Regions from separate parts of the Exiguobacterium sp. LL15 genome, predicted to be linked through region 1. Evidence: riboswitches for the same ligand, from Rfam matches in the RefSeq annotation. Region 1 holds a riboswitch; each other region holds the start of a gene.

The links. A riboswitch is a leader RNA that binds a small molecule or an ion and turns the genes downstream of it on or off. The one in region 1 is predicted to bind S-adenosylmethionine.
Positions count from the first base shown of each region.
Region 2: another riboswitch for S-adenosylmethionine. It lies ahead of NOM72_RS02215 (methionine ABC transporter ATP-binding protein); the one in region 1 lies ahead of mtnK (S-methyl-5-thioribose kinase).
Region 3: another riboswitch for S-adenosylmethionine. It lies ahead of NOM72_RS01190 (methionine ABC transporter ATP-binding protein); the one in region 1 lies ahead of mtnK (S-methyl-5-thioribose kinase).
Region 4: another riboswitch for S-adenosylmethionine. It lies ahead of NOM72_RS00380 (alpha/beta hydrolase); the one in region 1 lies ahead of mtnK (S-methyl-5-thioribose kinase).

Region 1 is NZ_JANFNX010000002.1:297,373-304,946, reverse strand. Features, by position in the region: gene mtnA (S-methyl-5-thioribose-1-phosphate isomerase) at 10-1,059, opposite strand; gene mtnK (S-methyl-5-thioribose kinase) at 1,056-2,222, opposite strand; SAM riboswitch class I at 2,301-2,404, opposite strand; SAM riboswitch class I at 2,610-2,711, shown strand; gene NOM72_RS12905 (2,3-diketo-5-methylthiopentyl-1-phosphate enolase) at 2,782-3,972, shown strand; gene NOM72_RS12900 (2-hydroxy-3-keto-5-methylthiopentenyl-1-phosphate phosphatase) at 3,969-4,628, shown strand; gene NOM72_RS12895 (methylthioribulose 1-phosphate dehydratase) at 4,625-5,245, shown strand; gene NOM72_RS12890 (1,2-dihydroxy-3-keto-5-methylthiopentene dioxygenase) at 5,262-5,798, shown strand; gene NOM72_RS12885 (arsinothricin resistance N-acetyltransferase ArsN1 family A) at 5,926-6,414, shown strand; gene NOM72_RS12880 (MBL fold metallo-hydrolase) at 6,475-7,227, shown strand; gene NOM72_RS12875 (pentapeptide repeat-containing protein) at 7,296-7,574, opposite strand, start outside.
Region 2 is NZ_JANFNX010000001.1:454,352-461,925, forward strand. Features, by position in the region: gene NOM72_RS02175 (DinB family protein) at 1-235, shown strand, start outside; gene NOM72_RS02180 (arsenate reductase family protein) at 270-632, shown strand; gene gcvH (glycine cleavage system protein GcvH) at 697-1,080, shown strand; gene NOM72_RS02190 (thioredoxin family protein) at 1,179-1,460, shown strand; gene NOM72_RS02195 (class I SAM-dependent methyltransferase) at 1,999-2,637, shown strand; gene NOM72_RS02200 (S-ribosylhomocysteine lyase) at 2,641-3,105, shown strand; gene NOM72_RS02205 (PLP-dependent cysteine synthase family protein) at 3,102-4,025, shown strand; gene NOM72_RS02210 (bifunctional cystathionine gamma-lyase/homocysteine desulfhydrase) at 4,018-5,184, shown strand; SAM riboswitch class I at 5,242-5,346, shown strand; gene NOM72_RS02215 (methionine ABC transporter ATP-binding protein) at 5,425-6,447, shown strand; gene NOM72_RS02220 (methionine ABC transporter permease) at 6,444-7,109, shown strand; gene NOM72_RS02225 (MetQ/NlpA family ABC transporter substrate-binding protein) at 7,142-7,574, shown strand, end outside.
Region 3 is NZ_JANFNX010000001.1:254,727-262,300, forward strand. Features, by position in the region: gene NOM72_RS01175 (GNAT family N-acetyltransferase) at 1-304, shown strand, start outside; gene NOM72_RS01180 (MetQ/NlpA family ABC transporter substrate-binding protein) at 364-1,179, opposite strand; gene NOM72_RS01185 (methionine ABC transporter permease) at 1,207-1,872, opposite strand; gene NOM72_RS01190 (methionine ABC transporter ATP-binding protein) at 1,862-2,875, opposite strand; SAM riboswitch class I at 2,960-3,065, opposite strand; gene NOM72_RS01195 (aminotransferase class I/II-fold pyridoxal phosphate-dependent enzyme) at 3,128-4,315, opposite strand; gene NOM72_RS01200 (alpha-glucosidase) at 4,464-6,074, shown strand; gene NOM72_RS01205 (MBL fold metallo-hydrolase) at 6,149-6,877, opposite strand; gene NOM72_RS01210 (SMP-30/gluconolactonase/LRE family protein) at 7,005-7,574, opposite strand, start outside.
Region 4 is NZ_JANFNX010000001.1:61,622-69,195, forward strand. Features, by position in the region: gene NOM72_RS00350 (SDR family NAD(P)-dependent oxidoreductase) at 1-174, opposite strand, end outside; gene NOM72_RS00355 (C40 family peptidase) at 251-928, opposite strand; gene rho (transcription termination factor Rho) at 1,283-2,656, shown strand; gene NOM72_RS00365 (type B 50S ribosomal protein L31) at 2,748-2,993, shown strand; gene NOM72_RS00370 (DedA family protein) at 3,030-3,680, opposite strand; gene NOM72_RS00375 (thymidine kinase) at 3,864-4,478, shown strand; gene NOM72_RS00380 (alpha/beta hydrolase) at 4,560-5,318, opposite strand; SAM riboswitch class I at 5,386-5,487, opposite strand; SAM riboswitch class I at 5,737-5,840, shown strand; gene NOM72_RS00385 (methionine ABC transporter ATP-binding protein) at 5,927-6,955, shown strand; gene NOM72_RS00390 (methionine ABC transporter permease) at 6,945-7,574, shown strand, end outside.

The DNA.
Region 1 (7,574 bases):
CATATCTCCTTATCCGAGGGGTTGAAGCCCTGTTAATTGTTCAATCGTTTCTTCATTCGGTTGCGTGATGACACCAAGTTCGGTGATGATGCCCGTGATGAATGTGTGTGGTGTGACATCAAACGCCGGATTGAAGACAGCGACGCCTTCCGGTGCTGTCGCGACACCTTGGACAGTCGTCACTTCTTGCGGATCACGTTCTTCGATTTCGATCGCGTCTCCGGAAACGAGCGAGAAGTCGAACGTCGAGAGGGGTGCTGCGACGTAAAACGGAATACCAAAAGCTTGCGCGAGCAATGCTAATTGGAACGTCCCGATCTTATTCGCGGTATCTCCGTTTCGTGTAATGCGGTCGGCACCGACGATGATCGCATCGATCTGTTTTTCTTTCAGCGTATGGGCGACCATGTTGTCCGTAATTAACGTGACATCGATGCCGGCACGTTGCAGTTCCCATGTCGTCAATCGTGCTCCCTGCAGTAACGGTCGCGTCTCACTCGCAAAAACGGATAATTCGATGCCGCGTTCTTTTGCGATGTAGAACGGCGCAAGTGCCGTTCCATAAGCAGCGGTCGCAATCGATCCAGCATTACAAATCGTTAGGATCCGGTCGCCTGACTGGAACAATTCCAGTGCATGAATCCCGATTTGACGTGACGTCTGCGCATCCTGGTCGTATAAGGCGACCGTCCGTTTTTCCAACCGTTCGCGAATCTCTTCTACCGACGTCCCGTCTTGAATGATTGGATTCAATTGATCGAGGACATTTCGCAAGTTGACGGCCGTCGGTCGTGTCGCGAGTAACATCGCCGATGTCTCAAGCAAGGCTTGCTTGTAGACCGGAAGCGCCGCTTCAAACCGGTATGCTTCTTGAACGAGCACGAATCCCCCAAATAAACTGATCGCAGGCGCGCCCCGGACACGTAGTTGTTTAATCGCCTCAACCGCTTGCGCGAGATCCGTAATGACTTCATAGTGCTCTTCTTGCGGTAGACGTGTCTGATCGAGAATCGTCAAGACACGATCTTCGTAACGGATACTTTGAACGAATGTAGTCATCGGCTGAGTTCCTCCGTTACGTCAAAGTTTCGTAAATCATCGAATGTCCGGCATTCTGTACGGCGTTTGATTAACGCCGCTCCTAGACGAAGAGCGTGACGTTTCCGCTCTAAGCGTTCCGTCGTTGAATCGATTGATTCTAAATCAGCGACCGGTGCAAGACCAATCGTCCGCCGAATCAATTCGCAACCGGCAAAGCCAAGGGCATCCTGCAAGATCGTGCTCAGTACATCATCGACGAGTCCTGATGCCTGGAACGGTTCGACGGCTTCCCGTTCCCATAATGCACGGAACGTCGAAGCGAACGTCAGCCAGAACGTATCGATATCCTTGATTCGGGCGTCACGTCGTGTAGGGTAATCCGGATATGCCGCGAAGAATAAGTGGGCGATGAACTGTCCGACATCGAATCCAAATGGACCATAAAAGGCGAATTCTGGATCGATGACTTTCGTTTCCGTCGCTGAGGCGAAGATGCTTCCTGTATGTAGATCGCCGTGCAGCAATGCATCTCCTTTCGTGATGAAGAGCGCTTCGAGTTTTGCGACTTCGCGTTTCAACTCATCGTCTGCCCATAGACGTGCCACTTCTTCTTCGAGTCCGGCTTCAATCTCGTTCGTCTCCGCATCATGGAACGGATCCGTGAAGATTAATTTTTCCGTGATGTCGCACAAGTCTGGATTGTAGTACGTTCGGGCGACACGTTTCTTTTCAACCGGACCAAGCGCAAAGTCCGATGTATGGAATAACGTCCGAGCGAGATAAGAACCAATATGTTCCGCAAGCAACGGATACTGTTCACCTGCGAGTAAACCGCTTCGAACGATCGTCAGATGTGAAAGATCTTCCATGACCGTATACGCCTCTTCGTGACTGGCATGAAAGACACGCGGTACGAACGGCACGGCATGCCGTGCAAATTCACGGAGTGCGGATTGCTCGATCCACGCCCGTTCGAGTGATAACGGCCAGCTCTCACCGACGATTTTTGCGTACGGGAGTGCTTGTTTTAGAATCAATCGATGTTCACCTTCTCGAATTCGGAAAACGAGGTTAAGATTCCCATCGCCAATCTCTTCTGCTTCGACGGCTCCGTCGCCAATCAGTCCTAATGTTCGAACACGATCAATCGCGTCCTGTTCTGTGAATGCTTTGTATGTCATATCAGTTTCCCCCTATGTGATACACGAAAAAGCGCCTCTTTTCGTCATCGAAAAGAGGCGCAGGAAAGTCACTGCGTCCTCTTATCTCTCAGACGAAACGTCTGTTGGATGTAGCACCGTGCCCAGTGGTCGGTTGCTGCGGCGTCATCGGGCCAATTCCCTCTGCCAACTCGCGATAAGAGTCGTATGTAGTTGTCGTGTGTGATATTGATTTGAATCTTACGCAATCGACTTCCTCGCTGTCAAATCGAAATCAAGCAGAAACGGACATCATTTTTAAGTCATCTATAGAAAGAGTATTTCCAAAAAAATAAATTTTCTAAAAATAGTTTGACAAGTCACGATTCTCATGTAAAAATTGCAATTAGATTTCACAATTTCATCCAATTCTTATCAAGAGCAGACGGAGGGACAAGCCCTACGATGTCGCAGCAACCGACCTTTTGGCACGGTGCTAATTCTTGCAGCTACTAAGCTGACAGATAAGAGTCCACGTTCGAATCATTCATGGTCTCTTGTCGCTGACGAGAGACCATTTTTTTGTTGAAGGAGGAAAGACATGGCTTATATCACTGCTACTTATCAATTGACTGCCCGTGATCGACTCGAGCAACGCGCTGAACAACTCGCGCTTGGTCTGACAGTCGGTTCTTGGACAGAACTGAATCATCTCGAACAACAACAACTCGCCTCGTTCAAAGGGGAAGTCGTACATACCGAAGAGCGCGATGGCAAAGGATATATCACGATTCGTTATCCGGAACATAACGTGTCGCGCGACTTTTCTGCGATTCTGACGACCGTCTTCGGGAAACTCTCACTCGACGGTGAAATCAAATTAACGGAATTGCTACTACCCGATACATTTACGTCGGACTTTCCAGGTGCGAAATTCGGGATCGAAGGGGTCCGTTCCTTGATCGGTGTCGAAGATCGCCCATTGTTAATGAGCATCTTCAAAGGAGTCATCGGACGCGATTTATCGTTCCTTCGTGATCAACTCGAAGGACAACTCGCTGGTGGGATTGATCTCGTCAAAGACGATGAGATCCTATACGACAATCCGTTGACACCGACGATTGACCGGGCACGAATTGGACGTGAGGTCATCGATGCTCACTTCCACCGGACTGGTAAACGTGCGTTATATGCGATCACACTCAGCGGTCCCGTCTTTACGCTCAAGGATCAAGCCAAGCGATTGATTGACGCTGGAGCGACTGCTTTCTTGCTGAATACCTTCACATACGGACTCGACGTCTTACGCGAACTGGCAAGTGATCCGGAAATCAACGTTCCGATCTTCAATCATCCGGCATATAGCGGTGCGTTGATCGCTAGCCCGAATCACGGAGTCGCAGCCCCTGTCTTACTCGGCACATTACCGCGTGCTGCTGGAGCAGACTTGACGCTATTCCCGTCTCCTTACGGCAATGTCGCTTTACCAAAGGATGTCGCTCGTGGCATCGCGGTCGAAGCGACCCGTCTCGGTCAGACGAAATCGATCTTCCCGGTTCCTTCAGCCGGTATTCATCCTGGACTCGTCGCTCAACTCGTACGGGACTTCGGGATCGATTCCGTCATCAACGCCGGTGGCGGCGTACATGGTCATCCGCAAGGTGCTGCGGCTGGTGTCATTGCTTTCCGTCAGGCACTCGATGCGGCACTCGCAAATGAATCCCTATCGGCGGCAGCATCGCGTCATGAAGAATTACGGATCGCCCTCGACGCTTGGGGGATCAAGTCATGACCGTACGGATTCTCTGTGACTTCGACGGGACAGTGACGACGCAAGATAATATCATCGCACTCATGCAGGCATTTGCGCCAGCGAGTGACTTCGAACCGTTAAAACACGGCGTACTCGACCGGACGCTATCGATTCAGAGTGGTGTCGGGCAAATGTTCGCACTTCTGCCGTCTGACGGGAAAGCAGCCTATCTTGACTTTTTGTTGGAGCGCGCGGTTATTCGCGACGGATTTTCGGAGTTACTGCAGTACAGTCGTCGTCAAGGCATCGATTTTTCGATCGTCAGCGGCGGAATGGACTTTTTCGTCGAACCAATCTTAGCGCCCTTCCTTGAACAAGAACAGATTTACTGTAACGTCGCTGATTTCAGTGGTCCATTCGTCCATATCGATTGGCCAAACGCCTGTGATGCCCATTGTACGAACGGGTGCGGCTGTTGTAAAACGTCCGTTGCCCGGACACTACGTAAAGACGGTGACGTCATCATCGTCATCGGCGACTCGGTGACGGACTTCGAACTCTCAAAACAAGCGGATCGTGTCTATGCCCGTGATTATCTGATCACGTTGTGTGAAGAGAACGATATCGCCTATACACCGTTTGAGACGTTCCATGATATCGTTCATGATTTAACACGAGCGGAGGTGACAACATGACATTCATGCGACGCTATGAAGAGCTACGCGCCATCAAACAAGAGCTTGCGGCTCGCGATTGGTTCCCTGGTACGAGTGGCAATCTCGCCATTCGGACATCCGGTGTCCCGGTTGAATTCCTTGTGACGGCAAGCGGAAAAGATAAACGGCAGACGACTCCTGACGACTTCGTTCATGTCGATGCGACCGGTCAATTGATCGGTGAGCAATCCGGGCGTCCTTCTGCTGAGACATTGCTCCATGTCGAAGTGTTCAATCGAACGGACGCCGGTTGTTCCCTGCATGTCCATACGATTGCGAACAATGTGATTTCGGAACTCTATGGCGATCAAGGCAGCATCACCTTTTCCGGTCAAGAAATCATCAAGGCACTTGGACACTGGGAAGAGGATGCGACGGTCACGGTACCGATCATTCCGAATCATGCGGACATTCCGACGCTTGCCGCTGCTTTTGCACCTCATGTCACAGCAGACAGTGGTGCCGTCCTGATCCGCAATCACGGAATCACGGTCTGGGCACCGACCGCCTTTGAAGCAAAGAAACACCTCGAAGCCTTCGAGTTTTTATTCAATTACACGTTGACGTTGCAATCATGCCGTCAATCCATTCATTAAAAGGAGGAATCATCTCATGGCAACAGTCTTATTCCAAGAAACAAACACACGGTATACGGATCAAACGGAAGTCGCTGACTTCCTTGCGTCACGCGGCGTTCTTTACGAACAATGGGACGTTTCGAAACTTCCAGCGCCTCTCGTTGAGAACTTCACACTGACGGATGCAGACAAACAAACGATTCTCGATACGTTCGCTCCCGAAATCAAAGACGTATCAGAACGTCGTGGGTATCAGACAGCTGATATCATCTCACTTTCGGATACGACACCGAACCTTGATGAGTTGCTCGTCAACTTCCAGAAAGAACATCACCATACGGATGATGAAGTTCGTTTCATCGTCAGTGGTCATGGCGTCTTCGCGATCAAAGACGAAGAGGTAGGCTACTATAACATCGAACTCAATCCTGGTGATTTGATTTCCGTTCCTGTTAACACACGCCACTACTTTACGCTTCAAGACGATCGTAAAGTCGTCGCCGTCCGAATCTTCGTCACGACAGACGGCTGGGTTCCGATTTATGAAAACGAGACGTCAACGGTCTCTTAAGAACGATAAAAGCGGCGACTTTCTTCTATTAGGAAGGGAATCGCCGCTTTTTCTTATCGCACAAACATATCACTACATTGATACGTAACCGATATAATGAAGGAAAAGCGATGAGGAAGTGAGCGTCATGCATATTCGTCCCGTAACGGAACACGACTTACCAGCGATTCTCGCCATCTATAACGAAGGCATCGAAGATCGGATCGCAACGCTTGAGACCGACCAAAAGGACTTATCCTTCATGACCCAGTGGTATGCGGAACGCACCGATCGATATGCCGGTTATGTCGCTGAAGATGACACAGGTGTCCTCGGCTTCATTTCTCTCGATCCGTATAATCCGCGTCCTGTCTACGCATCCGTCGGTGAGATTTCGGTTTATATCACCCGGACTCATCGTGGACAAGGGATTGGCACACGTTTGCTTGAAACGGCTGAGCAACACGCCCGTAACCATCAGATGCATAAACTCATCCTCTTCACCTTCCCATTCAATAAAATCGGACAAAAACTCTATATCCGCTCCGGGTTCCGGATCGTCGGAACGTTTAAGGAGCAAGGACAGTTGAACGGTGAATATGTCGACGTCATGGCGATGGAGAAACGCTTGCGATAGGATTCATTGAATGCCAGACAGGGAATAGTCAATCCGAGTCATTGAGAGAGGATGAACCTAATGGATATTCAACAAATTCGTAATGCAACACTCGTTGTCACGTATGCCAATCAAGTCTTACTAATTGATCCGTTCCTCGGCGAAAAAGGCAGCTTGCCTCCCTTCGGTCAAACACCAAATGCCGTCGCCAATCCACTCGTCGACTTACCGGTCGATGTCAAGACACTGCTCGATCCTGACGCGATCTTCGTCACGCATCTGCATGCCGATCATTTCGACGATGCTGCAAAACAACTTCTACCCAAGCATTTGCCACTCTATGCGCAGCAAGAAGACGCGCAGCAAATCCGAGAAGCCGGCTTCACGAACGTCTCTTCCTTCGATTCCGGTGTAACGATCGGTGATATCCAGGTCCATCGAACAGGTGGACAGCATGGTGTCGGTGAAATCGGCGAACGGATGGGACGTGTGTCTGGGCTCGTCCTCACCCATCCGGACGAACCGACACTTTATATCGCAGGTGATACGATCTGGTGTGACGAGGTCGCGCATGCGATCGAACAACATACGCCCGATATCATCGTCGTCAACAGTGGCGCCGCCCAGTTCTTGACCGGAGAGCCGATCACGATGTCACAGCGTGATCTCCTTGCCGTACACGAAGCGGCGGCGGAAGCGACGATCATCGTCTCGCACCTCGAGTCCGTCAACCACTGTCTCTTGCGACGTGATATGATTGCTGACTTTTTAGCCGCCTTCCACCTTTCTGCCCATTTCCTGATTCCAGAGGATGGCGAAACGATGTCATTTTAAGAACAGTAACCTTCATTAAAAAGAAGTCCTGCTTTTCGAGTAACAATCGAAAGCAGGACTTCTTTTTGTTATGGGATGACAAGACCTAACAAGCGAGCAAAGGCGACTGCTTGCTCTTCCGTAATGACAGCGCCTGGTAAAAATCGCGGATCGATCGTAATACCAGAGAGTTCCGTCTGCCGGAGGTCGAGACCTTTTAACGGTGTTTCAATCCATTGGCTATCTGTAAGCCGGACCGCTTCGAGTTTCCAATGGGTCGGCTTCACTTCGAAGAACTGTGCTTCTTTCATCGTCGTTTCGCTCCAGTGTTGATGACGGACCGTACTGCGAATGAACTGTGCGTAATC
Region 2 (7,574 bases), on a different contig from region 1:
GTTCAATCGACAGGCGGTCGAATATGCGCATCATATCGATCCGCTCGCCTTATTGAAGAAAGCAATCAGCGTCCGGCGTGACATCGTCAATCACCTCGCTCGTCTATCTGACGGGCAATTTGAAGCGACCTATGAGGATTTTCGACCGCAAGCCTTCGTCGAGTCGTTCGTTGCTCATGACGCCCATCATCAAGATCAGATTGACGGGGCGCTCGCACGCTTGAAGCAGAAGTGATCCATCTGCTACTCTTGAAGATGAGGTGAGGAATATGACAAAAACAGTCACGATGTACGGCTATCCGAAATGTAGTACGTGTGTCAAAGCAAAAAAAGCACTCGAACAGCACGGTGTCGAAGTGGACTACAAACATATCGTCGAGGAAACACCATCTGCAACGACGATCGAGGAACTTCATCAAAAGAGTGGAGAGCCACTGAAGAAATTCTTTAATACGAGCGGTCAATCGTATCGTTCGCAAGGGATTAAGGACAAACTTCCAGAGTTATCGGAAGACGAGCAATACAAGTTGCTCGCAAGTGATGGTATGTTGTTGAAGCGTCCGATCGTTACAGACGGGAAAGACGTCACGATCGGCTTCAAGGAAGAAATGTATCAAGGAAAATGGTATTAAGTTCAGAGTCGATTTTGGTATACTGAACACGTTAGTCCAAATTAGTCCACAGGGGGAATCGGAAATGAGTCAAGTAAAAGACAACTTACGCTATTCGGAAGAACATGAATGGGTCGAAGTATCAGGAAACAAGGCGCGCATCGGAATCACGGATTTCGCGCAACACGAACTCGGGGATATCGTCTTCGTCGAATTGCCTGAAGTCGGTGATACGATCACAGCAAACGAGCCATTCGGTTCAGTCGAGTCGGTCAAGACAGTCTCGGAACTATATGCACCGATCACTGGTAAAGTCGTTGCCATCAACGAAAATCTTTCAGATTCCCCAGAACTCGTCAACGAGTCACCATTCGAAGGCGCTTGGATGGTCGACATCGAAATCGAAGATGCATCGCAAGTCGAAGCATTGATGGATGCTGCAGCATACAAATCGATGATCAACGAGTAATACTTAACGAAAAGAGAGTGAACGAGGCGCTTGCGTTTCGTCCGCTCTCTTTTTTTTGTATACTGACGACAGATACCACGAAGAAAGGAGCGACCGTCATGCAAGAGGTCACGACCGTCCCGGAAAACGGGCTATTGTATGTCTATGCACCGATGTGCGGGACATGCGCCATCGCGGAACGTATGCTCGATATCGTCGAAGCGACGGAATCAGGTCAATCGATTCAGAAGGCGAACGGGAATTTCATTCCGGATTTCTTAGAAGAAGCCCGTGTCATGAGTGTTCCTGCGTTGTTGCGAATTGAAGAAAATCAAGTCGTAGAGCGACTTTATGCTTTCCAGTCCGTTCAAAACGTCTTTGCTTTCTGTCAAGAACGGTAAGAGAAGTCCGATTGGATTTTTCTTTTTGTTAAATTGTCGGAATATTTACAATAATCCGTTGACAACGCAGAAATATGAATGGTATATTCATAACAACTTCTAGAAATGCATTATAGGAAGTCTAGCAGAGATGATTGTTCAATACGATTCAAGTCCTGAACCCTTTCTCCCATCCTAAGCCGGTGTATTGTTTCCCCTTAAGTCGTCCCCCAAAGACGAAGCGGTGCAATGAACGGGTGGTGGATCGAAAGGACCGATCAGGAAGTGAACGTAAGCTGGCAATCATGTCGAACAGGCGCCGTCCTCCACGCGGAAGAGCGAACAATTCCGAATGGAGCTGGGTTTTCCTTCGTAGCATTTCTAACCACATTATTCGTGTTGTCGGTTCGCCGGCAACGCCTTTTTTTGTTTTCTGGAAGTTTTTTGAGCCGGTCGCTTGCCAGGATAGAATCTCCTTGCTACAATGCGAATAAGGAAAATTACTTTAATTCATATCCGATTACTCGGAATTAACTGGTGAGATGGAGGACGACAAGGCATGACAGTACGTTTTATGGATGTTTTCACAGAATGGGCATCGACGTATGACGAGACAGTAACTGGACACGATCCGGAGTATAAAGAGGTTTTTCGTCGATACGATGAGATTTTGGATACAGTAGCGGATAAAGCGCAGTCGCCGGTCATTGAATTCGGAGCAGGCACAGGGAACCTGACACAACGTCTTCTGGCACGTCACGACGCCGTACTCGCCGTCGAACCAAGTCCGGAGATGCGGGCAATCCTGACGGAAAAGATTCCGTCACTTGATGTACAAGACGGTCACTTCCTCTCGTTCGAAGCGAAGGAAGCACGCAGTTTTGTTTCGACGTATGCGTTTCATCATCTAACAGATGAGGAAAAGGGAGAAGCGATCGAACTGATGGCATCACATTTACCGGCAGACGGAAAAATCGTCTACGCGGATACGATGTTCGTCTCAGAAGAGGCACGCCTGCAAACGATTCGTGAAGCACGTGCTCAAGGGTTCGACGCGTTAGCGGAAGATCTCGAACGCGAGTTCTACCCGTTGATTCCAGTTATGGAAGAATTGTTTACAGCACGAGGATTCACTGTTAAATTTATACAATACAATCACTTCGTCTGGCTCGTAGAAGCCGAGAAAATGGGGGAATAAATCATGGCACTTCAAAAAATGAACGTCGAAAGCTTTAACCTGGATCATACGAAAGTCAAAGCACCTTATATCCGCGTCGCGGGTTATAAAGAAGGTAAAGTCGACCAAGTCGTCAAATACGATATCCGTTTCACACAACCAAACGTTGAGCAAATGCCGATGCGTGCGATGCATACACTCGAGCACTTACTTGCTGAAAACATCCGTAACTACTCGGATGATGTCATCGATGTCTCGCCAATGGGATGCCAAACAGGTTTCTACATGGCGATGATGAACTTCGACTCGGTCGAAAAAATGAGCGAACTCGTTGAGAAGACGTTGAAAGACGTCCTCGCAGCAGAAGAGATTCCAGCGCAAAACGAAGTCCAATGTGGATTTGCGAGCGCACATGACCTCAAAGGAGCGAAGCACTATGCCGAGAAAATGCTTGCCGGTCGTGATGAATGGGACATCGTCTTCGGATGATCGCGAACAACGTCCGCGACCTCGTCGGAAACACACCACTCTACGAGATCACTTCATTCGATTTGCCTGCTGGTACGCGCATTTTGGCGAAGCTCGAATGGATGAACCCTGGGGGCAGCGTCAAAGACCGCCTTGGCATTCAACTCGTTGATGCAGCAATCGAAAACGGACATGTGACACCAGGCGGTACGATCATCGAGCCGACAGCCGGGAATACCGGCATCGGCTTGGCGCTCGCCGCTAAAAAATACGATCTCCAAGTCATCTGTGTCGTTCCGGAAAAATTCAGTCAGGAAAAGCAGACGTTGATGCGGGCACTCGGCGCAACCGTCGTCAACACACCGACTGAACTCGATATGCAAGGGGCTATCGACCGGGCAAAAGAACTCGGTCAGGAAATTCCGAACAGCTACGTTCCGTTACAATTCGAAAACGAAGAGAACCCAGTCACGTATCAGCGGACACTCGGTCCTGAGCTGATTGCGGACTTGCCGCACATCGACTGGTTCGTTGCCGGTTGTGGTTCAGGTGGTACGTTCGCCGGAACAGCGGACTTCTTAAAACAACGTCTCGGTACAAAAGCAGCAATCGTCGAACCGGAAGGCTCCGTCTTAAATGGTGGTCCAGCCGGTCCGCATAAGACAGAAGGTATCGGTACAGCGAAATGGCCAAGCCTCGTTCCGCGTGAACTCGTTGATGAGATTCATACGATTTCTGACCGCGATGCATTTGACGCGGTTCATACACTCGCTGCTCGCGAAGGATTACTCGTTGGTAGTTCAGCAGGTGCAGCGCTCGTTGCTGCGCTTGATATCGCAAAGCGTCACCCCGGCAGTACGATCGTCACCGTCTTCGCAGACAGTGCCGAACGCTATTTAAGCCAACAAATCTTTGAAAAGGTGGACGAAACTCATGCGTAAGAAGACAGCATTGATTCATGGAGGAACAGGTGTCGATCGGGCAACAGGAGCCGTCACACCTCCAATCTATCAAACAAGCACATACAAGCAGGATAAAATCGGTCAACTTAAGGACGGATACGAATACTCACGGACAGCGAACCCGACACGGACGAGCATCGAACGATTGATTGCGGATCTTGAAGGCGGCGCACGTGGTTTTGCGTTCGGTTCTGGGATGGCAGCGATCCATGCCGTCTTCCACTTGCTTGAGTCTGGCGACCACATCGTCATGACGGATGACGTCTACGGTGGTACGTTCCGCTTGATGCAACGCGTCTTACCGAAGTTCAACATCCAAGTGACATTCGTCGATACGACGGACCTTGCGGCAACGGAAGCAGCGATCCAAGACAACACGAAAATCGTCTACGTCGAAACACCGACGAACCCGTTGTTGAAAGTAACGGACATTGAAGCAATCGCAACGATCGCCAAACGTCACGATCTTAAACTTGTCGTCGACAACACGTTCGCGACACCTTATCATCAACAACCACTCGCACTTGGTGCAGACATCGTCTTGCACAGTGCGACGAAATACATCGGCGGACATTCGGACGTCGTCGCTGGACTTGTCGTCGTCAAAGATGATGCGCTCGGCGAAGAGCTGCACTTCATCCAAAACTCGACAGGCGGCGTGCTTGGACCGCAAGACAGCTTCTTGCTCGTCCGTGGTCTTCGTACACTCGGTATCCGAATGGATGCGATCGAAGAGACAGCACATGATCTCGTTGCGTTCCTACAAGCGCAAGACATCGTCTCGAACATCTTCTACCCAGGACTTGCATCGCATCCTGGTCACGACATCCAAGCGAAACAAGCGACTGGATTTGGTGGGATGATCAGCTTTGATGTCGGTTCAGCAGCGAACGCAGAAAAACTCGTCGAGGCGACACACTTCTTCACACTCGCTGAGAGTCTTGGTGCCGTCGAGAGTCTGATTTCGGTGCCGGCACGGATGACGCACGCGTCGATCCCAGCAGAACGTCGGGCAGAACTCGGCATCACGGACGGTCTCGTTCGGATTTCAGTTGGACTTGAGGATGCGGAAGATTTGAAAGAAGACTTAACACGTGCTTTCACGTTCCTCGAAAAAGTTTCTGAAAAAACTGTTTGACAACAAAAATAACCCCTGCTAATATTCAGAATATATTCTACAAACTTAATACCGAAACTCTTATCGAGAGTGGTGGAGGGACTGGCCCGATGAAACCCGGCAACCGCGGATCTAATCCGAAGTGGTGCTAATTCCAGCAGACAAAAGTCTGGGAGATGAGAGCAAATGGTTTTGTGTACTGAAAAGTGCGCGCGTTTGCTCTAAAACGCGCGCACTTTTTTTATTTTAGGAGGGACAGTTGTGATTCGTTTACAAGACGTAGGAAAGATTTATCGCTCAAAGCGCGGAGCGGTCGAAGCCGTTGCGAATGTCGATCTGACAATCGAGCGCGGTGAAATTTTTGGAATAATCGGTTATTCCGGAGCAGGGAAATCCACCCTGATCCGATTACTGAATATGCTCGAAGCACCAACGAGTGGTTCGATCCAAATCGATGGTGTTGAAATGACATCACTAAAACCTAAGGAATTACGAGGCGTCCGCAAGAATGTCTCGATGGTCTTCCAACACTTCAACTTACTATGGTCACGGACGGTTGAAGAGAACATCATGTTCCCACTCGAGCTCGGTGGCTTCCCGAAAGCACACCGCAAGGAACGGGTCGCGGAACTGATCCAACTCGTTGGTTTGGACGGACGCGAAAAAGCTTATCCGTCACAATTATCCGGTGGTCAAAAACAACGTGTCGGTATCGCTCGGGCACTGGCATCGAACCCAGACGTTCTCTTATGTGACGAGGCAACAAGTGCACTCGATCCGAAGACGACGGACTCAATCCTTGAGTTACTCGTCGACATCAATGAAAAACTGAAACTGACGATCGTCTTGATCACACACGAGATGCACGTCATTCAAAAAATCTGTCACCGGGTCGCCGTCATGGAAGCCGGTAAAATCGTCGAGCAAGGACCGGTCGCAGAAGTCTTCCGTCATCCGAAGCAAGCGATGACGAAGGAATTCGTCAAACAATTGACGTCGCCGTCGGAGAACGAGTTAACGTTCGCGAAACTACGCGAACGGTACCCAACCGGAAAAATCGTTCAGTTGACGTTTGTCGGATCGACAGCAGAAAGCCCGATCCTCGCGGAAGTCATGAAGGATTCGCCGGTCCTGTTCAATATCATCGGCGGAAACGTCGGTCAATCACAGGAAGGGGCACTCGGTACACTGTTCATTCAGTTGATCGGGGAAACAGAAGCAACACAAGCGGTCATCACGAAGCTTCAAGCCAGTGATGTTGAAGTGGAGGTGGATCACCGATGATTTCATTCTTTGACAATCTAGATTGGGACATGGTGTGGGAAGCTACAGGCAGTACCGTCTATATGACGGCAATCGCTGGTGTCTCGACATTCGTCCTCGGTTTGATCATTGGTTTACTATTGTATGCGACAAACGAAGAGTTATTGTTCAAGAATCGGGCGTTCTATTCAGTGTTGAGCTTGGTCGTCAACGTCTTCCGTTCGATTCCGTTCATCATCTTACTGATCTTATTGATTCCATTTACGACAGCAATCGTCGGTTCGTTCCTCGGACCAACGGCAGCATTACCGGCACTGATTTTCGGTGCTGCACCATTTTACGGTCGGATGGTTGAACTCGCGTTACGCGAAGTCGATAAAGGTGTCATCGAGGCAGCCGAATCGATGGGCGCGACGAAGTTCCAGATCATCTATAAAGTCTTAATCCCGGAAGCATTGCCTGCCATCGTTTCGGGAATCACGGTTACGCTCGTTTCACTTGTCGGTTATACGGCAATGGCCGGAGTAGTCGGCGGAGGTGGACTTGGGGACATGGCCTTCATCGAAGGATTCCAGCGTTCTCAAAACGATGTCATCGTCATTGCAACACTCTTAATCTTAGCGATCGTCTTCGTCATCCAAATCATTGGTGACTTGCTGATCCGCGCAATCGATAAACGTTAATTCGAAACTTAATCATATTGGAGGAATCATTCATGAAAACTTGGAAAAAATTCGTAGGTACTGCTGCTGTATCCGTCTTAGCTATTAGCCTTGCTGCATGTGGCGAAAAATCATCAGGATCAGGTAGCGACGACAAAACACTCGTCGTTGGTGCTTCGAACGTACCGCACGCTGAGATTCTTGAGCACGTCAAAAAAGAATACGAAGCAAAAGGTTACAAGCTTGAAATCAAGAAGTTCCAAGATTACGTACTTCCGAACAAAGCGCTCGCTTCAAAAGAAATCGATGCGAACTACTTCCAGCACGTACCGTATCTTGAGCAACAAGAGAAAGAAAACAAATCATATAAGTTCGCGAACGCAGGTGGCGTCCACGTTGAACCACTCGGTATCTACTCGAAGAAATACAAGTCACTCGATAAGTTACCAAACGGTGCAACGATCTTAACGAGCTCAAACGTCGCGG
Region 3 (7,574 bases), on a different contig from region 1:
CGGTGTCGTCACTATCGTCTGCTCCGAGCCGTTCAAGATGCGACATCGAGCGAATGTATTTGCGATGTACGTCACGCCACGCGCCCGAAAACAACAGGTCGGACGACACCTTGTAAAAGAGGCATTACGTACATTAAAGCAGCATCCTGTAATTGAGCAAGTCCATCTCTCCGTCGTCCGGACGAACGAAGCTGCTAAAGCGTTGTACCGGTCGCTTGGTTTTGAATCATACGCGATTGAACCACGGGCGCTGAAAATCGATGATACCTATCATGATGAAGAACTGATGTGGTATCGGTTCTAACACCAAACGACCGGAATTCAAAGAGATGATCTCTCCTTGAATTCCGGTCATTTTTTGTATCAGTTTGCCCATTCAGGCTTGCTGAAGCCTTTGAATGATTTTTCGATAACTTCATTGAAGGCGTCCGATTCGACGGCTGCTTTTAAGTCTTTTGCGACTTGTTTGTCCGCATCTTTCGTTTGGACAGCGACGAGGTTCCGGTATTGTTCGTCCATCGTCTCAAGTGCTAACGCATCAAGTAAGTCGAATTTCGCAGCAAGTGCGAAGTTCCCTGGAACGGCTGAGATATCGACACTTTCGACAGCGCGTGGCAGTTGAGCCGCTTCGAGTGGTTTGATGACGAGTTTCTTCGGATTCTTGACGATATCTTTTTCTGAAACGGTCAGAGGATCAGCATCCGGCTTGAGTTCAATCCACCCTTGTTCCGCAAGCAAGTTCAGTGCCCGTGCTTGGTTCGTCGGATCATTCGGCGTCGCGACTTCAGCACCTGTCTTGACGTCGTCAAGTGTCTTCGCTGTTTTACTGTATAGTCCCATCGGTGCTGTCGGAACCGTGATCAGTCCTTTTAAGTCGAGATTCTTTTCTTTAGAAAACGTCTTGAGATAGATCGAGTGTTGGAACAAGTTGGCGTCGATATTGCCGCTACCGAGGGCGATGTTCGGTTGAATGTAATCGCTGAACTCGACGATTTCGACTTTGTAGCCTTTCTTTTCGAGTTGTGGCTGGATCGCTTGTTTGACCATGTCGCTATACGGACCGCTCGTCGCCCCGATCTTGATCGTCTTGTCTTTTTCATCAGCGCTGCTGTCTCCACATCCTGCGAGGACTCCTGCACCGAGTAAGGCTGTTGCTAAAAAGGCATATCGTTTTTTCATGATTGCACTCTCCCTTTGCATGTATGATTAGCGTTTATCTGTTTTTCGCGCCAGTTGATTGCCAAGTGCTTGAATACTTTGAACGATGACGATGAGCACGACGATCGTCACGATCATGATGAGATTATCGTAGCGATAGTAACCGAAACGGATCGCGAGGTCACCAACACCACCGCCGCCGACGATACCAGCCATCGCTGAGAAGCCGATCAAGCTGATCGTCGTTAATGTGATGCCCTGAATGATGCCAGGGAGTGCTTCCGGTAAGAGGACACTGACGATGATCCGCAAGGGTTTCGCCCCACATGCTTCTGCTGCTTCAATCAAACCAGGCGGAATCTCGCGGAGTGATGTTTCGACAAGGCGTGCGAGAAACGGAATCGCTGCGACACTAAGGCTGACGGACGCTGCCGTCGGACCGATTGTATTGTCGAGTAAGAACTTCGTCAACGGAATGAGGGCAACCAGCAAGATGATGAACGGTAGCGACCGGACGATGTTGACGACGAAGTCAAGAACACGGCGGACGGCAAGGTTTTGAAAAAATAATCCGCGGTCGGTGACGAACAAGAGAATTCCGAGCGGAATCCCGACGACCAATGCGAAAGCAAGTGAAATTCCGACCATCCATGCTGTCTCGCCGAGTGCCTTCAAGAGTTCAGGTAACATCGTTTGAATACGATCAAGCCACATCCTGAATCACCTCGAGTGCATGAAGTTCCGTCGCGAGCCAGTCGAGGGCAGGAGCGATTTGATCGGATGATCCCGTCAAGCTGACAATGAGGACACCGAAGGCGACGTCTTGAATATAGTCGACCTTGCCGTGCAAGATACTGACTGAGATATCGTAACGGCGGATCGCTTCTGATAACGTACTCTCACCGGTCTTCTCGCCCGTGAACTGCAAGCGGATGATCTTGCCTGGGGTTGCCTGTAAGATGCGTTCCGGCAATTCGATTTGTAGTGCCGTATCGACGTAATGTTGCGTCACCGGATGCTTAGCTTGACTGAACAAGTCATAGGTTGAGGCGACTTCAACGACTTCACCTTGCGACATGACCGCGACACGATGGCAAATCTGTTTGACGACATCAATCTCATGCGTGATGAGGACGATCGTCAACCCGAGTCGTTCATTCAAATCCTTCAGCAGTTCAAGGATCTGTAGTGTCGTAACGGGGTCAAGAGCGGATGTCGCTTCATCACATAACAAGACGGTCGGATTGTTTGCGAGTGCCCGGGCAATCCCGACGCGCTGTTTCTGCCCACCGCTTAATTGACTCGGGAAGTTCGTCTCAAATCCTTCAAGTCCGACGAGCGAGACGAGTTCGCGAATCCGCTCCGGGAAATCTGCTCGTTTGACGCCAGCGGCCTTGAGCGCAAAAGCGATGTTATCCGCGACGTTGCGCGACTGGATCAATTGGAAATGCTGAAAGATCATTCCTGTCCGCAAGCGAAGTTGACGCAAATCTGTTTTTGACATCCCGCCGAGCGAGACACCGTCGACCTTGACGGTTCCTTGTGTCGGATGCTCGAGCCCGTTGATTAGGCGAAGCAACGTACTTTTACCGGCACCAGACTCGCCAATGATTCCGAAGATTTCTCCTTTTTGAATCGTCAAATCGACATCCCGTAATGCAAAAATCGGGGTCCGATCTCGAACGAACCGTTTTGTAATATGTTTGAATTCAATCATCCGCTCATCTCCTCATACAAAAAAAGTCGCTTTTTCCTAGTAGCGGAGCAACCAGAAAAAAGCGACGAAAGTGTAAGATTTCGTAACTTATCTCTCAGAATGAAAATCATTCTGTAGGATGTGGCACCGTTCCTTACAGGTGGTTGCCGGACGTCGTTGGGCCTAATCCCTCGGTCGCTCTCGATAAGTAGTTATGCTGTTGGGACTTACTTTAACGGAAATGATTCCCATCTGTCAAATGTTTTTTCAGAATTATTCCGCAACAGGTGTCCGGAACAGGTTGAGCGTTCCGATTCGATCGACGGCTTCTTCTAGACGTTCAACGTCAGCAATCAAGCTGATCCGGACGTAGCCTTCACCGTATTCGCCGAAGAAGGATCCAGGGGTCACAGCGACATGTGCTTCGTCAAGTAGATGATCGGTGAAGCTTTGGGACGTATAACCTTCCGGAACAGGAAGCCAGACGAAGAAGGAACCGCCCGGTCGTGGTCCACTCCAACCGATCGCATCGAGTTTTGCGAACAACGCATCGCGTCGTGTTTCATACAAGCGACTTAACTCACGGACGCACGTCTGGTCACTCGTGAGGGCGACGGTCGCCGCATGCTGAATCGGTGTGAAGGCACTGACGTAGAGATGTTCTTGGTACGTTTCGATGCTTGAGATGACGGACGGATTTCCGATGGCAAAGGCAATCCGGAAGCCGGACATGTTGAAGCGTTTCGAGAGTGAGAACAATTCGATCCCGACGTCTTTTGCACCTTCCGTCTGCAAGAAACTTCGCGTCGGACCATCGAAACTGATACCGCCGTATGCTAAGTCATGAACGACACAGATATCATGGGCATCGGCGAAAGCGACTGTCTGTTCGAAGGCTTCTGCCGTCGCGGTCGCACCCGTCGGATTACTCGGATAGTTGAGGAACAACATCCGGGCACGCTCAACGTCCGTCGTATCAAGTAAGTCATAATCCGGCAAGAAATCATTTTTCTCGAGCAACGGAAGCGTAATCGGGTAAGCGCCAGCAAGTGCTGCACCAGACAGGTAATCCGGGTATCCTGGATCCGGGACGATGACACCTTCTCCAGGGTTGACGATCGTCTGCGGTAAGGCGACGATTCCGGCTTTACTGCCGAGGAGAATCGCGACTTCCGTTGCCGGATCGATCGTGACACCGAATTCAGTCGCGTAAAAGTTTGCGACAGCTTGTTTTAGAAAATCATGTCCACGAAATGGTGGATATTGAAGGTTCGTTGGCTCGTCGATGGCTTGTTTTAAGGCATCGAGAATATGTACAGGCGTCGTTTGGTCGGGTGTTCCTTGACCGAGTGTGATGACATCATGTCCGGCAGCTTTTACAGCACCGATTCGGTTCGCAAGTTCAGCGAAGACGGGAGCAGGAAGCCGATCAATGGCGATGGATGGAGCGAAATGTTTCATGGATGAATGCCTCCTTCGTGGTATTGTCGTCAAGGATAACGAATATTCAGTCAAAAGAAAAGAACTTTTTCGAAATTTAAAAAAATTGTCGGATAAACAGGTACAGATAAGTGGAGCGGGAATAAAGAGTAGGGAGAGGAGTGGGAAGATGAAGCGAGCTAACTGGAAAGAGGCAGTCGTCTATCAAGTCTACTGGCGTAGCTTTAAAGATTCGAACGGGGATGGGATCGGTGATTTAAGAGGTGTCATCGAGAAGCTTGATTACATCGCTTCACTTGGTGTCGATGTCGTGTGGCTGAATCCATGTTATCGTTCCCCGGACGTCGATAACGGCTATGATATTGCCGATTATTACGAGATCATGAAAAAAGCGGGAACGATGGGAGATCTCCAGGAGTTGATCACGGCTGCTCATGCCCGTGGATTAAAGATCATTCTCGATTTAGTCGTGAACCATACGAGTGACCAGCATGCCTGGTTCCGTCAGTCATGTGAGCGGATCAACGATAAGGATGACTGGTACATCTGGAAAGACGGCACGAAAGAGACGCCTCCGAACAACTGGCGCTCGTACTTTGCGCCAAGTCCGTGGACGTGGAGTGAAGAGCGCGGGCAGTATTATTTTCATTCCTTCGCCAAAGAACAACCGGACTTGAACTGGGAGCACCCAGCTGTGAGGCAAGCAATCTACGATATGATGAACTGGTGGATTGCTCAAGGGATCGACGGCTTCCGGATGGATGTCATCAACTTGATCAAAAAACGGTCGTTCGAGGATGTCGCCAATCCGTTTGATCTCTCGTACCTTGGGAATCAGCCAGGTGTGCATGACTTCTTGCAGGAGATGCATGCGAATGTTCTCGCTGGTAAAGACTTGTTTACAGTTGGTGAGATTCCGTTCGTCGGTCCAGAAGATGGACTGTTATATGTCAGTGACGAACGAAAAGAACTCCGGACACTGTTTCACTTCGAAATCGCGGACGACATGGAAGCGATGGATCTCTTACGATTCAAGGAGATTCAAAAACGCTGGTACGACGTCTTATACCCATTAGGTGTCAATTCACAGTTCCTCAACAACCATGATCATACACGACAAGTGACGCGCTTCGGCAGTGAACGATACCGGGTTGAGAGTGCGAAACTACTCGGTTTGATGTTGCATACGTTACCGGGCATTCCATACGTGTATCAAGGAGAAGAGATCGGGATGACGGGGATTCGCTTCTCGGATCCGTCGCTTTATCAGGACGTCGCCTTTCGAAATCGATACGCGGAGCGCGTCGCTGGCGGAGAGGACCCAGAGGTCGTGCTCTCATCGATGCAGTTACTTGCGCGCGATAATTCCCGTACACCGATGCAGTGGGACGATACACATGCAGCTGGCTTTACGAGTGGTAAACCATGGTTAGCGGTCAATCCGAATTATACGGACATCAATGTCGCGCAAGCAGAAGCAGATCCATCGTCCGTGCTTGCTTTTTACAAGTCGCTGATTCAGATGCGAAAGGATCATCCGATTATGGTCTACGGTACATACCGAGACTTAGCGCTTCATGATCCGTATCTCTATATCTATGAGCGGGAATTAGAGGGAGAAGTCTGGCGGATCGTCCTCAACGTACATGATGAACCGATGCAGACCGCCCTCGTCTTACCACAGGAAAAGTTGCTCATATCAAACTATCCGGATAGCCCGGATATCTTGCGTCCTTACGAAGCACGCGTCTATCGTTATGCTGTTACAGAACAGACGTGAGTCGTCTGTTGAAAAGAAAAACATCCGCGGACATGTCAGGAACACGTTCGCGGATGTTTTTTCATATGCGTACATTACTTGAAAGGTGATGTTTTTTTCGTCTGTAAGACGTGAGAGAATCGATCGACGGCTTGGCGCATCTCATAACTCGGTCCGAGAAAGAGCGGACCATGTCCGACAGCGAGTATATCCGGAGACAGTTCCGTCAGTTGATCAGCCGAGCGAAGGGCGACGTCCGGATCCCATGTTGCGAGTGCAGGGAACGGGAATTGCCAGCGGACGTCACCGGAGACGGCGAGTCCTCCTTGCGTCTGAAAAGCATCTCCGGCGATCAACGTCCGGCTTCCTTCATGCCAAAGTGAGATCGAACCAGGTGTATGACCGGGTGAGGCAATGACACTGAGACTTCCGACTTGTTGACCACTCTCGAGCAAGCGATCCGGACGTGTTTTGATGTTTTTCGGAATACCACCTTTTAAAGGTGTCGTTTCGCCTTCGCGTAGCGTCTCGTCCCCACTGAGCAATGCAGCATCGCGATAACTGATACAGACTTGAGCGAGAGGAAAGGCGTTCGCAAGGAAATCAAGCGAACCGACATGATCGGCATGCGCATGAGTCAGGATGATTGCACCAAGCGGTTTCTCTTGCTTTCGAATATAGTGATAGAGCGCCTTTGCGTTGATCCCGAGGCCGGCATCAATCAATGTCAAACTGTCTGCTTCTTCAAACAGGTAGCAGTTGACCGGGAAAAAGGATGGGGTCGTCTGCAGTTGGTGTAAACGTTCGATTGTCGTGACACGCATCGGCTTCACTCCTTCAAAAAAATGAATAGTTTTCTTCTTTAGTATCGTCTGTTTTTTTAGATGCGTCTAGACGCATTATGTGGAAAAAGAGGCATCACCTGTAAAAAGATGATCCCTCTTCTATGAATCATTCAAATGTCACAGCGAAGACGGCACCGGCATGTGGTGCATCATCTCCGTCGGCAGCCGTCGTGACGAGCAATCGATCTTCATAGAAAATCGGGCACGTCGGATTCGAAACAGGGAAGTCGACATGATCGAGTTTTTCACCAGTCGCAAGATTCCAACGGGTGATGCATGATCCAGCATAATGCGCGATCCAAGCATGACCTTCCGCGTCCTTCGTCATACCATCCGGGAACCCTTCTTCTTCTTCAAGGTCAACGGCGACACGTTTATTGGAAAGTGGTGCGTCCGGAGCGTAGTCAAAGGCATAGACTTTTTTTGTCGGTGTATCGATGTGATAGAGCGTCTTGCCATCTTCTGACCAGACGAGTCCATTCGAGTTCGTCAAGTCTTCGTGCAAGACATCGATGGAACCGTCATGACGCAGACGGAACAATCCAGCAGTCTTACCGTCTTCTTCATTAATGCTACCAGCGACATATTGTCCAGTCGGATCGAGCTTTCCGTCATTCATTCGGTCAGAATCGGGCAGTGACAGTTGATGCTCAAGAGACAGATGACCTTCCTTGAG
Region 4 (7,574 bases), on a different contig from region 1:
TAAGTCATACGGAAAGACGGTTGCCGTTCCCCCGAGTCGCTCGACATGGAACTTCGTTTCGAAGAGTGCTGTCGCATCGCGTCCGACGAGCAAGACGTGATCCCCTTGTCGTGCATGCAGATAAGCAAATTCACGACCAAGACCTCTTGAAGCACCTGTGATTAAGACATGCATCCGATTTCCTCCTCCTGTAATCGATTCGATGAAAAAAAGCGATCGAGCCAATGCTCAACCGCTTTGAGATGATGAATTATAGGTAAGATCCTGCGCCGACAAGGCGTGAACCCCAGTACCCTGATTTGAAGCTTGAGTATTTAACGCCACCTGTTTCTGAGTTGACCATGCTTGACTTGCTTGTTGCGATCCCAACGTGTTGAATGCCGCTACCGTGTGAGAAGAAGACAAGATCTCCTGGCTGTACTTTAGAAACGCTGACTTTCTTAGAAGAAGAATATTGTGAAGAAGACGTACGTGGTAATGTTTTACCAGCCGCTTTCTTGTAGACGTAGCTTGTGAAACCAGAGCAGTCGAATCCACGAGTCGTCGTTCCGCCCCATACATATGGTGTACCTTTATGTTTTGCTGCTTCGCTTAGGATTTTAGTCCGTTTAGAAGATGTGCTCGTTGTTTTTTTAGCGCTTGAAGATGATTTGTATGTCTTTGTGTATTGTGAGAAGACATAACGTGTTTTGCCGCCGTATGAGATTTTTGTCCAGCTGCCTGACTTGCCTTTATATGTAAAGACTTGACCAGCGTTGACTTTCCCGACGATGCTTGCTTTCGTAGAAGGTGCTGTCCGAACACGAAGACCGTTGTCCGTGATCTTGACTTTCGTGACTGTTGCTGCTTCAACTTTACCTGTACCCACTGATGTAAAACCTGAAACCACTAAGGCTGCTGTCGCGATCGATGCTAGAAAACGTTTCATGTTAAGAATTCCTCCGTTTAATGTAGTGTGTTGCGTCCGTAAGTTATATGATGAAATCATTAAGTGTTTGGTTAAGCAGTGAACCTTACAACTGTGTAAGAATTTCGTCTGCAGGAATATCTTAGCATGCGAACACTTGAAAACGTTTTTTCAGTTAGAAGACAAAACAGATGTTTTTGTAACATAACTGAAATAATATCCTTGAATATTACAAAGTAAGAAACGCAAAGGATTGTTGACGACGAATTCAAAAAAATATGATACCTTTAGTTCACGAATAAAATTACATACCTCCTGATGTATGTATGGAAGTATGCTGAATGCAGTTGAATTTATAAAGAATAGGTGAAGAACATGCCAACAACTGATAAAAAAGATAAACCAGAACGTTCCTATACACTGGCTCAATTGAGCCAACTGACATTAAAAGAACTTTATGAAATCGCAAAGACGAAAAATGTCCCACAATACCGGGAAGCCCGTAAACGCGAGTTGATGTTCAAGATTTTAAAAGCACAGGCTGAATCGACTGGTCTTTATTTCCTCGAAGGGGTACTCGAAGTCATCCCTGGCAATCCACAAATGCAAAACGATGGTGGCTTTGGCTTCCTTCGTCCTATCAATTATTCCCAATCCTCTGAAGATATTTATATCGCAGCATCTCAAATCCGACGCTTTAATCTACGTAATGGTGATGTCGTCACAGGTAAAGTCCGTCCACCGAAGGAAAACGAACGGTTCCAAGGGTTACTTAGCGTGGAAGCCGTTAACGGTGAAGCACCGGATACTGCCCGTAACCGTTTATTCTTCCCGGCACTGACACCAATTTATCCGGACCGATTGATGCGACTTGAGACAGAACCACGCCATCTATCCGTTCGTGTCATGGATATGATCGCACCGGTTGGATTTGGTCAACGTGGTTTGATCGTCGCACCGCCAAAAGCAGGGAAGACGTCACTCCTCAAAGAAATCGCAAACTCGATTCAGGAGAATCATCCGGATGTCGAACTAATCATTCTCTTGATTGATGAGCGACCTGAGGAAGTAACGGACATTGAGCGTTCGGTTCCAGGAGCAGACGTCGTCAGCTCGACGTTTGACGAAACACCGGACAACCACGTCCGAATTTCTGAACTGGTCCTCGAGCGGGCGATGCGGCTCGTCGAACACAAGAAGGATGTCGTCATCTTGATGGATTCGATCACGCGTCTAACACGGGCCTATAACTTAACGGTACCGCAAAGTGGTCGGACGCTCTCGGGCGGAATTGATCCGGCTGCGTTCCATAAGCCGAAACGGTTCTTTGGTGCAGCGCGAAACATCGAACACGGTGGTAGTTTGACGATTCTTGCGACAGCACTCGTCGAGACAGGATCGCGCATGGATGACGTCATCTATGAGGAATTCAAAGGAACCGGCAACATGGAACTGCATCTCGATCGTAAGTTGTCAGAGCGTCGAATCTTCCCAGCGATTGACATTCGGAAGTCCGGTACACGGAAGGAAGAACTGTTGCTTCCGAAAGAGCAGCTTGATGCGCTTTGGGCGATTCGCCGGACGATGAATGAGTCGAACGAGTTCGTCGATACGTTCCTGCGTAAGATTCGTGATACGAAAAATAATGAAGAATTTTTCGTCGTACTTGAGAAAGAACAGAAGAAGGCGGTCCGACGCGCGCCAGCTAAACCACGTACCGTCAAGAAGGAAACGACGACAGAAAAATAACTATTGCGACGCATAAAAAAATCGTTTAGTATAGGAAGGTAACTTACTCTGGCTCAGCAAATGAACCAGGGCGGAAGGAGAGAAATCAACCATGAAACAAGGAATTCACCCTAACTACAACAAAGTAGTATTTATGGATTCAACGACTGAGTACAAATTCTTAAGCGGTTCTACTCGTTCTTCGAACGAAACGATCACTTGGGAAGATGGTAACGAGTACCCACTCATCCGTGTGGATGTGTCTTCAGACTCGCACCCATTCTACACAGGTCGTCAAAAGTTCAACGCGGCAGATGGTCGTGTCGATCGCTTCAACAAAAAATACGGCCGCAAGTAATTACTTGTTGGTTCTTAAAAAAACAGCCTGCCTCCATTACGGAAGCAGGCTGTTTTTGTATAGACTGAATTGTGAACGATAAGTGAGATACGTCTTCAAGACGAACGAGAAGGCGATTCCGCCAGCAATCCCGATTAAATAGGGCATGACTTCCGGATGTGCCAAGACATAGTCCATGACTTTATGGAACGAGAGATGGCGGCCGACGAAGTAACCGGCACCTAAGAACACGCTGATCCAAATCAAGGCACCTGTATACGCATAACTCGCAAAAACGCGAAACGGCATTTTTGAGACGCCTGCAAAAAAGGCAGAGAGTTGGCGGAGACCAGGTATGTAGTAACCGATGATCAAGACCGATTTTCCGTAACGACGAAAACCGGCTTCAGCGGAAAGAATATGTTTTTCTGAGATACGCATTTTCGGTCCAACGCGGTGTAGTAGTGGCATACCGAGTTTTAATCCGAGTAAATAGCTGATCGTCATCCCGATGCAACTGCCGGCGTAAGCGGCGAGAATCGTACCGACGAGTGGTAGATTGCCTTGATGCATCCAAAATCCGGACAAAACGAGCAGGGTCTCATCAGGAACCGGCAATCCCACGATACCACCTGCGAGAAGGACGGAGAGACCAAGGGCACCATATTGGTGCAGGATGTCATGTAAGAGATGATGAATCGGGGACACCTTCTTTCGTGAGAATCTTCTTCTTCAGTGTACAGGAAATAGGGGGCAGTTGGAATGAAAGGACAAAAATTCTAGGGAAAGAAAAAATGAATTTTGATTTCCGGAAGTCAACCCTTTTTCTCGATACCGTTTCGGGCTATACTCGTTAAAGTGACTATTTTTAGAGGACGGTGTCGGACGATGATGCATGTAATAAATCAGTACGGCTGGATCGAAGTAATTTGTGGCAGTATGTTTTCCGGGAAATCGGAAGAGTTGATTCGTCGTGTCAGACGGGCGCAGTACGGCAAACTGCCCGTGCAAGTATTCAAGCCGGCAATCGACGACCGGTACCATGAAGAGCATGTTGTCTCTCACGTTGGCAACTCTGTCGTAGCGATTCCGATGGCGACGAGTCGTGATCTTTATGCGGCAGTAGCAGAAGAAACACAAATCGTCGGGATCGATGAAGTTCAATTCTTTGATGATGAGATCGTACAAGTCATCGAAGCACTCGCACAAGACGGAAAACGCGTCATTTGTGCAGGCCTTGATCAAGATTTCCGGGCAGAGCCATTTGGGAAAATGCCTGAATTACTGGCGCGCGCAGAATTCGTGACGAAACTACAAGCCATCTGTCTTTCGTGTGGGGATCCGGCTTCCCGGACACAACGTTTGATTGATGGGAAACCAGCCAACTATGATGATCCGATCATCCTAGTCGGAGCGTCGGAATCGTATGAGCCACGTTGCCGTCATTGCCATGAGGTACCTGGAAAACCGAAGCCGCTCCAATCGGTGCAGCACCAAGAAAATTAAAAAAAGACGTACCGATGATGGTCGTCCTTTGATGTAGCAGCTATTTGCTTCCATATGGAAACGAATAGCTGTTTTTTTGATTCAGCCTGTTTCTTGCGAAAACTGACACGATTGTTCGATAAAGCGAATCGTCTCACGAACAATCAAATCCTGATCATGATCGAGTGTCGCAACGTGATACGAGTTCAGTAAACAGTAGCTTCGTTTATCATTTGTTCCGATGTGCTGGTGCAGATAATCCGAGCTCGAAGGTGGAACGACGTGATCGGTCGCTGAGTAAAGAATCAATGTCGGTAGAAGGATCGATCCAAGGCGTCCTTTTGTTTCATCCATTAGGCGAACAAGTTCGAACGCACAACGGCTCGGAACAAGATCATAGATGATTTCAAAGGCTGCTCGCTTAATGTCCGGTGCGCCTTCCGGTAAATACTCTGGACCGTCCTCGAACGAAAGTGATTCATAGGATGGAACGGAGAGTGCGGCATTGATCGTAATGATGCCGGCAAACGGAATCCCGTCAGCGGCGAGCGACAGCGCAAGCGTCGCACCCATCGATTGACCGATGACGAAGACTTGATCGCATGTTTCTTGTAAACGTTCATAGCCGTCTTGCAGGCTTTGCTTCCAACATCGAGCAGTCGATTGTTCGAACTCGCGGACGTTCGTTCCATGTCCACGTAAGCGCGGGGCATAGACGGTAAAACCTTCAGCAGCGAATGCCTCACCGACGTCCCGGACACTTTGCGGAGTGGCGTTAAAACCATGACAGATTAGAATGCCGATCGATCCACCTTGAAAATAAAACGCTTCAGCACCAGTCAATACAGGATAGTTCATCATTACTATTTTTCCTCCATTCATGAAAAAAACTCGTCGACGTCACTGCTTGGACGCCCACGAGTTTTTCACCGTATCATCCAAAGCCGCGCTTTGCTGGTCGGAGCACCTTACAAATTGCAGGTTGCCGTGAAGTCATAGAGCCAGGTCTCTCGTTCACTCTTGATAAATATCATATTGGAATTGTCGGAATAATCATTGAAACGATGGTAGCACGACCAAAAATGACTTGTCAAATCTTTCTTGACGAATCGTGATCCGTTCATTAAGCTAATTCATAACTTGTAAATCCATCGATATGCGCCAAATGGATTATTTTTGCAAAGTTGGTTGACTTTTAAAGTTTCGACCCGTAATGTAAAAATTAGTTTTACGACATAAGCAACAACGCAACAACACACATACGAATTTCATACCGCAATACTTATCCAGAGAGGTGGAGGGACTGGCCCTACGAAACCTCGGCAACAGACTCATTATGAGCACTGTGCCAATTCCATCAGACAGATGTCTGAGAGATGAGTGGAGTGGATTCTGCCACTGTGCGGATCCAGGTCTCTTCTTGTTTCTCAAGAAGGGACCTTTTTTGTTGAATGAAGGGGGAAAACGGAATGATTGCATTTCATCAAGTCAAAAAAACGTACGTCACGAAAGATCAGACGATTGCAGCGCTCGACGGTGTCGACCTGACAATCGAGAAAGGCGAAATCTTTGGTGTCATCGGCTTTAGCGGTGCCGGGAAAAGTTCACTGCTCCGCTGTGTCAATCTGTTAGAACGACCGACGTCAGGAACGGTGACGGTCGATGGGGAAGATTTAACGCAACTGTCTCCGAAAAAATTACGCCAAGCAAAACAACGGATTGGAATGATCTTTCAGCACTTCAATCTATTGAATGCGAACACGGTCTTTACGAACGTTGCAAAACCACTCGTTCTCGCAGGCGTCAAGAAAGATGAGATTCGCCGTCGGGTGACGGAGTTGCTCGAATTCGTCGATCTCGCGGACAAGGCGGATCATTATCCAGATCAATTGTCGGGTGGGCAGAAACAGCGCGTTGGTATCGCCCGGGCACTCGCGACGCAACCTTCCGTCCTTTTATGTGACGAAGCGACGTCAGCACTTGATCCCCAGACGACACATCATATTCTTCAGTTATTAAAACGGATCAATGCAGAGTACGGGATCACGATTCTTTTGATTACCCACGAGATGGGCGTCATCCGGGAGATTTGCGATCGTGTAGCCGTCATCGAAGCTGGGAAGCTAATCGAGTCAGGAACGGTCTTTGATGTCTTTTCAAATCCGCAGACCGAGACGGCACGGAACTTTGTACGGTCCGTCATGCATGACGAGATTCCAGCGTCGATTCGTCAGTTGATCGAGTCGCGAAATGCGCATCCAATCTATAAGATTCACTTCCTTGGACATCACACCGGACAACCACTCTTGTCGCAAGTCGCAAAACGCTTCGACGTCGATGTCAATATCCTGCACGGTAGCATCACGGAGTTGCAGGAGACGCCGTTCGGCACATTACTCGTTGAACTGATCGGTGAGACGACAGAAGTGAAACGTGCCTTACACTACATCGATCAGGCACAGGTAACCGTTGAGGAGGTGCTCGCTGATGCTAGTTAACTACAGTGATATTTGGACAGCATTTTTGCAGACGATGACGATGGTATCCGTCTCACTCTTATTCTCGACCTTGATCGGCTTACCACTCGGTATCCTGCTTGTCGTCACGCGAAAAGGAGCGTTACTTGAAAATGTTCCGTTGTTCACGTTCTTCAACAGTATCGTCAATATTTTCCGCTCGATTCCGTTCATCATCTTACTCGTCGCGATCATCCCGTTGACGCGCTTGATCGTTCAGACATCGATCGGAACAGAAGCCGCAATCGTTCCGCTCGTCTTTTACGCTGCACCGTACATGGCGCGTCTGATCGAGAGTTCTTTACTCGAAGTCGATAAAGGCGTTCTTGAAGCAGCAGAAGCGATGGGCGCGACACCGTTTCAAACGATTTTCCGCTTCCTCCTACCGGAAGCACTCGGTTCACTCATCCTGAACTTAACGATCGCGACGGTCGGCTTGATCGGGGCATCGGCGATGGCAGGCGCCATCGGTGGTGGCGGTTTGGGTGACTTAGCAATTACTTACGGCTATCAACGGTTTGATACGAAAGTCATGATCATCACGGTCGGGATTCTCGTCATCTTAGTCCAAGGCTTACAGACGACAGGCAACATCGTCGCA